DNA from 2 places in the Streptomyces sp. NBC_00207 genome. Region 1 is predicted to be linked to the other one. Evidence: riboswitches for the same ligand, from Rfam matches in the RefSeq annotation. Region 1 holds a riboswitch; the other holds the start of a gene.

Region 1 (4,294 bases):
GGTAGTAGCGCCCCAGCCAGAACCGGGTGAGGTTCCAACCCGTCAACTCCAGCAGGGACGTGAGAGCCGTCGTCCGCCGGCCGTGGAGGACGGACCGCCCGGTGGCGGGATCTGTGGCCCGGGCAGCGAGCAGTACGCCGTGGCAGACGGCTCCCACCGGCAGACCCTGAGTGAAGATCCGCGCGAACAACTGCTGGGCGGTGGCGTCCTCGAGCAGCGTCCGCATGCCCGCGGCGTGGCCGCCCGGTACGAAGAGGCCCGTGATCCCGGCCGGGTCGACATCCGCGTACGAGGTGGGGGCGAGGAAATGGGGGTCCTCGGTGAGGCGCCGGTAGGCGGCCAGCTCGGCGCGGCGGGTCATCAGCCAGGGCGACAGCCAGGAGAAGCCGAGGTCCGTGAGCCTGGGGTCGGCGAGCGCGACCTTCCCGCCTGGGGTTGCGAACCGCACCTCGAAGCCGGCGTCCCGCAATGCGGCCCAGGGCACCGCGGCCTCGGTCGGGTCGTAGTCGCCTGCGGGGAGCAGGAAGAGAATCACGGCGTACTCCTCTGAGCGGTGGTGATCAGGGCAGCCCGCTTCCCCCCGGTTTCCCTGGATTCCCTGGATTCCCCGGATTCTCCGGATTCTCCGGATTCTCCGGATTCCACGGCATCCCGGCGCTCCGAGGGACCCTGATCCCCTCGGTGTCCGAAGGCCGACCTTAGGAGCGGCCCGCGGCCCCGTCATTCACTCCGGCGGCCAATGCGTTGACTTCCGAACCCGCCCCCGGCGGTCGTCCCGCCGCGGCGGACGGTATTGACGGGGGTGGTGTGCCCGCATTGACTGGCGGCCGTGTCCACCACCGGGTCGCCCTCCGTCACCGCGTCGTACGCCCTCGCCGTCCTGAGCGCGACGGCAGAGGGCAGCGGCGGGCCGTCCGGTTCCTGGGCCCTGCCCACGGACCGGCTGGAGTACGGCGAGATGCGCGCCTTGTGGGACGAGGTGCTCGACGCCCGGGATGCCGGCCCGCACACCGGGCTCCTCGTGGGCGACCGGATCCGGCCGGAAGGCCTGCACATCCTGGGCCACCTCGTCCTCACCTCCGCCAGCCTCGCGGACGCCGCGCAGGCGGCCGAGCGCTACCACCCCCTCGTCAGCCAGGCGGGCACGGTGACCCTGGACCGCCGCAGCGGCGTCGGCCGGATCTGCTACCGGCCGACCGTCGGCCCGGCGGCCATGCGCCCCCAGCAGGTGGAAGCGGTCGTCAGCAGCATCGTGCGGGCGGCCCGCTGGATCGCCGGCGACGACTGGGCGCCCCTGGCCGTGTCGTTCGCCCACCCCCGCGCGGGCTCGGCCGAGCCCTACACCCGCGTCCTCGGCTGCCCCGTCACATTCGACACCCCGGAGAACGCGATCACGGTCGCCGACGAGGACCTCGACAGGCGCCGCCCCCTCTACGACCCGGTGCTCAACTCCCTGCACCGGGCCTACGCCGACCGGCTCCTGCACCAGTTGTCCGCCGGCGCGGCGGTGACGGTGGCCGAGCGCGTACGGCAGTGGCTGGAGCGGGCCGCCCTCGAGGACGCGGGCCCCGAGGGCCCCGCCAAGGAGCTCAACCTCAGCGTCCGAACCCTGCGCAGAGCCTTGCACGAGGAGGGCACGTCATGGCGCGCGCTCCTCGACGCAGCCCGCCGCGGCCGAGCCAGGCGGCTGCTGGAGACCACGGTCCTGCCGCTGGACCGGATCGCCCCCCTCGTCGGCCTGAGCGGCGCGACGTCCCTGGTCCGCGCCTTCACCCGGTGGGAAGGCATGCCGCCGGGGGCATACCGCAGCCGGTACCGGCCCGCGTCCAGCGGGTGAGGAACTTCACCGCGGGCGAGGCCCCGGCCGACCGCCACCGTTGCTAGATTGTCCGGCGGCCGGATCCAAGGCCCCGGACGAGATGCGCCGTACCCGGTTACGCACGACGACGCGAGAGGTGCTGCACGAGCAGCGCCGACCGCTGTCCGCACCCGGGCAGCGTCCTCGTCGAGCAAGATGGGCCGAACCCATGACCGTGCCACTCACCCGCAGCCTGTACCGGACGACCGCACATGCCGCCGGTGGCCGTACCGGATCCGTCCGCACGGACGACGGGCGGCTGGACGTCCGCCTCGCCCCGCCGCGCAAGAAGGTGCCCGGCACCACCAACCCCGAGCAGCTGTTCGCGGCCGGCTTCGCCGCCTGCTTCACGTCCGCGCTCGCGGAGGTCGCCGCCGAGTTCGGGGCGGATGCCTCCGCCGCGCACGTGGCCTGCGAAGTGCAGCTCGGCACCACGGACACGCCCGCGGGCTACGGCCTCGCAGTGGCCCTCACCGTCAGCCTGCCGGGGTGGCGGGCGGCGGACCTTCAGCCCCTGCTGCACCGGGCGGACGCGGTCTGCCCGTACTCGCAGGCAGTACGCGGCAACGTACCGCTGACCCTCCTGGCCGTGGACGACCCCGCCACCACCGATGACCGGGCCTGAGGCCGTGCCGGCGGGAGGGGTTCCGGTACCCGATCACGGCGCCTGGCTGCGGCGCGGCATCAGCCGCAACGGCGGACCCCTTCTCGAGGACCGTGAAGTGGTGTGGCTGCAGGCCGGGTCGTACTACGCCGACAGCCGGGGCTTCGCCGGAACGACGTCCTTCGACGGCTCCCAGGTGCATTTCCACCACCTCACGGGCGAGCCCGGCGAAGACACCGGAACCTTCCGGTGGGAGGGTGCGAACCTCGTCGAGCGGGGCACCAACCCGGACGGCAGCACCTTCCTGGAGATCTGGACCCCGCTCCCCGGCGCAGCCGGTGCCACCGGATCCTGGTCCGGCCCGGACCACCACGTGGTGCGCGTCGGCCGGCACGTGGTCCACGTCGATTCCCATGCGGGCACGTACTGGCGCCTGTGACCGCCCTGCGGTAGGCCTGCGGCGACCGCCATGAGCGCTGGTGCCGGCTCCCCACCTGCCGAGCCGGGCTGGAGCCGGAGCCGGCGGCGAAGGGGCAGGCGCGTACGGTCCCGGACCTCGGCAGCGTCACGTGTCCTTCCGGAGGAAGCCGAGGAGGACCTGTCGGCTGGCCTGGGAGGTGAGGCCGCCGTAGACGTCGTCGAATGGCCCGGCGTGCTCGGTGTGCCTGGTTTGTTCAGGGGGTGGGGTGTCGGTGGCCTAGGCGGGGCCCTATGGGACGCTTTGTGGGTTTCGTCGGCTGGCCGGTGGCCGGGGTGCACCGCCCGCTGGGCGGGCGCCGGAATGTCGCGGCGACGACCTCACCGCCTGGATGACCCGCGCCCTCGATCACGGGCCCTCACCGGTCCAGGGCTTCGCCGCCTTCCTTCAGAACGACTGGGACGCCGTCGTGAACGGCCTCACCCTGCCCTGGAACTCCGGCGCAGTCGAAGGCCAGGTCACAAGGATCAAGCTGATCAAACGGCGGTCATACGGCCGAGCCTCCTTCGCGCTCCTGCGGACCCTCGTCCTCGCCAGCTGCTGTGACCGTCACGAATATCCGCCACAGCCGTTGTGAAGGAGTCTCATCAGCAGCTGGCAGCCCTGGCACCTTGCACCGCCCGGGCCCTCGCGCCTGCCCGCCGCATCCGTCGCCAGTGCCGCGAACGGCACACCGACGTGCAGAACACCGGCCGCCGTCTTCACCGTCGGCATCAATGGTCCACTACAGCCACGGCAGAGCCGCGGCCCGGGATCGTCGTCCGTGACCACGACCAGCCTCAGCCAGGCCGCTCCGTCCCTGCCCGCGGGACCGCCATGGGGCCAGTCAAGGCAAGCCGAAATGCTGTGGAACCCACCTGCGTGGCGTGGAATGATCTTCGGCGACTGCTGACAAGAGGGAAGGCTGAAAACGTGTACGTACCGCCATCTGCACGAGCTCTCGATGATGATGAGCGTGAGCTCGTGGAGCTGGCACGCCGCACCATAGACGCGCATACCGACGCGGGGCCCGACGAAGACGGGATCCACACGATGGGCGCCGCGGTCATGGCTGCCGACTACCGGATGTTCGCCGGCGTGAACCTCTACCACTTCACCGGCGGACCCTGCGCCGAACTCGTGGCTCTGGGAGCCGCGCGAGCCCAGGGCGCCCGCCAGATGCGCTGCATCGTTGCCGTGGGAAACCACGGGCGCGGGGTCGTCGGCCCGTGCGGGCGCGATCGGCAGGTCTTCGTGGACTACTACCCCACCATGCGCGTCATCGTGCCCACGCCCGCGGGGCCCAGGTCCGTTCTCGCCGCCGACCTGATGCCGCTGACTCAGCGATGGACGCCGGAAGGCATGAACGGTCTCG
Region 2 (4,294 bases), 3.6 Mb from region 1:
CGACTACACCAAGCAGTACGTCAACAACGCGACCCGGCACGACTACCAGGTCGCCTCCACCTTCAAGCCGTTCGTCTTCGCGTCCGCGGTCGAGAACGACTCCCGTACCCAGGACGGCCGCCGGATCACCCCGAACACCGTCTACAACGGCGACAACAGGCGCCCGGTCGTCGGCGGCCGGATCCGCTTCAACCCCGAGAACGAGGGCCAGGTCTCGTACGGGAACATCACCGTCAACACCGCCACCGACCTCTCCGTCAACGCCGTATACGCGCAGATGGCGGTCGACGTCGGCACCGGCAAGGTCAAGCGGACCGCCATCGACCTCGGCATCCCCGAGGACACCCCGAACTTCGTTCCGGGCCCCGCCATGGCGCTCGGCACGATGCAGGCCAGCGTCCTGGACATGACCCAGGCCTACGCGACCCTCGCCGACCACGGCCGCCGCACCCCGTACACCTTCCTGGAGAAGATCACCAAGGGCGGCGACACGATCGGCCTGCCCGAGCGCACCCCCACGCAGACCATCAGCCGCGAAGCCGCCGACACCACCACCTCCATGCTGGTCAGCGTCGTGGACAACGGCACCGGTACGGCCGCCCTCGCCGCCGGCCACCCGGCCGCCGGCAAGACCGGCACCGGCGAACTGGACCGCTCGGCCTGGTTCGCGGCCTACACCCCGAACCTCGTCACGGTCGTCTCGATGATGGGCCAGGACCCGGACACCGGAACCCTGCAGTCGCTCTACGGCGCCCTCGGCGAAGCCCGTATCGGCGGTGGCGGCTACCCGGCCCGTATCTGGGCCGCGTACACGAAGACCGCCCTGGAGGGCACCGACCCCGTCGACTTCGACCTGGAACTCCAGCCGGGCGCGGCGCAGCCCCCGCCACCCTCACCGGAATCAAACCCTCCGCAGGAGACGCCGGACGACGAGTTCACGCCCGCGCCCCCGGTACGTCCGAGCCCGCCGACGGGCGGACAGACCCAGGGCGGCCGCGACAACGGCGGCCAGAACCAAGGGGGTCAGAACAACGGCGGCCAGAACCAGGGAGGACAGGACAACGGCGGCCAGAACAACGGAGGACAGACCCAGGGCGGTCAGAACAACGGGGGCCAGGACAACGGCGGGCAGACGCAGGGCGGTCAGGACAACGGCGGCACCACCCAGGGCACCCAGGGCACCCAGGGAACGACGGGCACCCAGGGCGCCGACGGCGGGCCGGCCGCAGGCCTGCGCCCTCCGCCGTCGGCGTTCCTCGAATGACCGCCGGCGCCGGCGGTCAGTGACCGGAGGTGACCTTCAGCCCCACCACGGCGACCAGCAGCAGACAGATGAAGAAGATCCGGGAGGCGGTGACGGGCTCGCCCAGCACCGCCATACCGAGCACGGCCGCGCCGGCGGCGCCGATGCCCACCCACACTCCGTACGCGGTACCGATGGGCAGGGTCTTCGCGGCGTAGGACAGCAGCACCATGCTGGTGACGATCCCGGCGCCCGTGAACACAGTGGGCCAGAGCCGGGTGAAGCCCTCGGTGAATTTCATGCCGATCGACCAGCCGACTTCGATCACACCGGCGACAACAAGAAGAACCCAGGCCATGACGGCACCTCCGAGACATCGAGCGATACGGGGTGCGTCGTCTTGTCGTACCCGGTACGGCGCGTCTCGTCGGGTTCTCCTCCACCGTAGCAAAACGCAGCGAAAAGGGCCGGTGACCAAGGCCACCAGCCCTTCTGCGGATCAGCTCGGGAACGCGCGCACGCTCACAGGTACAGGCCGGTGGAGTCCTCCGACCCCTCCAGCCGCTCCGCGGCCACGGCGTGCAGGTCCCGCTCGCGCATCAGCACGTACGTCGCGCCCCGCACCTCGACCTCGGCACGGTCCTCGGGGTCGTACAGGACCCGGTCCCCGGGCTCGACCGTCCGTACGTTCTGCCCGACCGCGACCACCTCGGCCCAGGCCAGCCGCTTGCCCACCGCGGCCGTCGCCGGAATCAGGATGCCGCCGCCCGAGCGGCGCTCGCCCTCCGGCAGGTCGGACTTCACGAGCACGCGGTCGTGCAGCATGCGGATGGGCAGCTTGTCGTGGGTGGTGTTCTCGCTCACGACCCGAACCTACCTGCCCGCGCCCGCCCCGTCCCGCTCAGGGTCACGCGCGCCTGCGTCGTGCCGACAGGACAACCACACCGACGAGACCCACCGCGAGCAGGGCGACCGGCACGATCCGCTCGGGGCGCGGCGTCCCGTCGTCGTTGCGCAGGCCGTCCCGCAGATCCGTCACGATGCGGTTCACCGCGGCGAAGGCCCGCCCGGCCGTGTGGTCGACGGTCGAGGCGACCCGGGCCCGCGCATCCCCGATGATCGTCTTCGGGTGCACACGCACGCCGATCTCGTCGAGCGTCTCGGCGAGCTGCTCGCGGCGGCGGACGATGTCCGCCTCGATCTGTGCGGGAGTCCTGGCTTCGGGCACCGCGCTGCCTCCGTCGTCGTGGTCCGGTGGGGGGTAGTCCCCGGTGAACAGTCTGTCAGCTTAGTCTCGAGACGTACCGATCCCCTCTTGAGGAGACTGTCCAGATGAGCGAGCGACTCCAGCCGGGCGACACCGCCCCCGCCTTCACCCTGCCCGACGCGGACGGCAACGAGGTCTCGCTCGCCGACCACAAGGGCCGCAAGGTGATCGTCTACTTCTACCCGGCCGCCCTGACCCCGGGCTGCACGAAGCAGGCCTGCGACTTCACGGACAATCTGGACGTCCTGGCCACGGCCGGCTACGACGTCATCGGCGTCTCCCCGGACAAGCCGGAGAAGCTGGCGAAGTTCCGCGAGAAGGAGAACCTGAAGGTCACCCTGGTCGGTGACCCGGAGAAGGAGACCCTGACGGCGTACGGCGCGTTCGGCGAGAAGAAGCTGTACGGCAAGACGGTCACCGGAGTCATCCGCTCCACGGTGGTCGTCGACGAGGCGGGCAAGGTCGAGCACGCCTTCTACAACGTCAAGGCCACGGGCCACGTAGCCAAGATCATCAAGGACCTGGGCATCTGACCCACCCACGCCCGACGCAGCGGCCCGCACCCCACCCGGTGCGGGCCGCTCTGCTTCCGGATGAAACCTGCGCCCCAACTGCCACTCGTTGACGGACACGTGGTGCCGAAACCCTCATGCCAAGGCTCCCACCCTCCCCGTAGACTGAGCGCAGCCCGATCGGACTCGATGTCCGAATTGGGCGACATGTTGCGGTTGTGGTGGAATTGGCAGTCACGCTGGGTTTAGGTCCCAGTGGGGTAAAACCCGTGGGGGTTCGAGTCCCCCCAACCGCACGTCAACACCGAAGGCCCCGTACCGGTTGCGTACGGGGCCTTCGGCGTGTCGGGCGTCAGGTCAGGAGGGCGCGGACGAACGGGACGAGGGCGCGGAAGGCCTGGCCTCGGTGGGAGATGGCGTTCTTTTCCGCCGGGGTGAGTTCCGCGCAGGTACGGGATTCGCCCAGGGGCTGGAGGATCGGGTCGTAGCCGAAGCCGCCCGTGCCGGACGGGGTGTGGCGGAGGGTGCCCAGGAGGCGGCCCTCGACGACTCGTTCCGTGCCGTCGGGGAGGGCGAGGGCGGCCGCGCAGAAGAAGTGCGCGCCGCGGTGCTCGTCGGCGATGTCCCCGAGCTGGGCCAGCAGGAGGTCGAGGTTCGCCTTGTCGTCTCCGTGCGTGCCGGCCCAGCGGGCCGAGAAGATGCCGGGGGCGCCGTTCAGGACGTCCACGCAGAGGCCGGAGTCGTCGGCGACCGCCGGGAGGCCGGTGGCCTGCGCGAGGGCGTGCGCCTTGAGGAGGGCGTTCTCGGCGAAGGTGACCCCGGTCTCCTTGACGTCCGGGATCTCCGGGTACACGTCCGCGCCGACCAGCTCGTGAGGCAGGCCGGCTTCGGACAGGATGGCGTGGAGTTCGGAGACTTTGCCCGCGTTGCGGGTGGCCAGGATCAGGCGGCTGGGCGTCGAGGTCATGCGCCCATTATCCCGGGGTGCAGACCTTGGAGATCTCGCTGGCCGCGTCCGCGACGGGCTGGATGTCCGGGACGCTATTGCCGCTCTCGATGGAGGTGCGGACGTTCTTCACGGCCGTGTTCATCGAGTCGATGGCCTTGCCAAGGTCGGCGTTGTCCGTCTGGTCGCCGATCTTCTTGAGGTTCGTCTCGATCTGGTCGAGCGCGTTCTGGGCGTCCTGCGGGCTGTTGCCCGCCTGGGAGACCGCCTGCTGGAGGTCGTTCGCGCCGTCGGTGATGGCCACCGCCGTGTTCGCGCAGTCCATC

What was found. A riboswitch is a leader RNA that binds a small molecule or an ion and turns the genes downstream of it on or off. The one in region 1 is predicted to bind guanidine.
Region 2: linked by a shared signal. The riboswitch ahead of OG472_RS18415 (DMT family transporter) and the one ahead of OG472_RS01120 (Ohr family peroxiredoxin) in region 1 are both predicted to bind guanidine.

The regions. Positions count from the first base shown of each region.
Region 1 is NZ_CP130715.1:225,578-229,871, reverse strand. It holds gene OG472_RS01130 (type 1 glutamine amidotransferase domain-containing protein) at 1-535, opposite strand, end outside; gene OG472_RS01125 (AraC family transcriptional regulator ligand-binding domain-containing protein) at 830-1,837, shown strand; guanidine-III (ykkC-III) riboswitch at 1,892-1,953, shown strand; gene OG472_RS01120 (Ohr family peroxiredoxin) at 2,028-2,483, shown strand; gene OG472_RS01115 (hypothetical protein) at 2,581-2,901, shown strand; gene OG472_RS01110 (transposase) at 3,272-3,517, shown strand; gene OG472_RS01105 (ASCH domain-containing protein) at 3,904-4,294, shown strand, end outside.
Region 2 is NZ_CP130715.1:3,859,485-3,863,778, forward strand. It holds gene OG472_RS18410 (transglycosylase domain-containing protein) at 1-1,264, shown strand, start outside; gene OG472_RS18415 (DMT family transporter) at 1,281-1,601, opposite strand; guanidine-III (ykkC-III) riboswitch at 1,633-1,699, opposite strand; gene OG472_RS18420 (co-chaperone GroES) at 1,766-2,107, opposite strand; gene OG472_RS18425 (DUF3618 domain-containing protein) at 2,151-2,471, opposite strand; gene bcp (thioredoxin-dependent thiol peroxidase) at 2,576-3,043, shown strand; tRNA gene OG472_RS18435 (tRNA-Leu) at 3,235-3,318, shown strand; gene rdgB (RdgB/HAM1 family non-canonical purine NTP pyrophosphatase) at 3,375-3,989, opposite strand; gene OG472_RS18445 (hypothetical protein) at 3,997-4,294, opposite strand, start outside.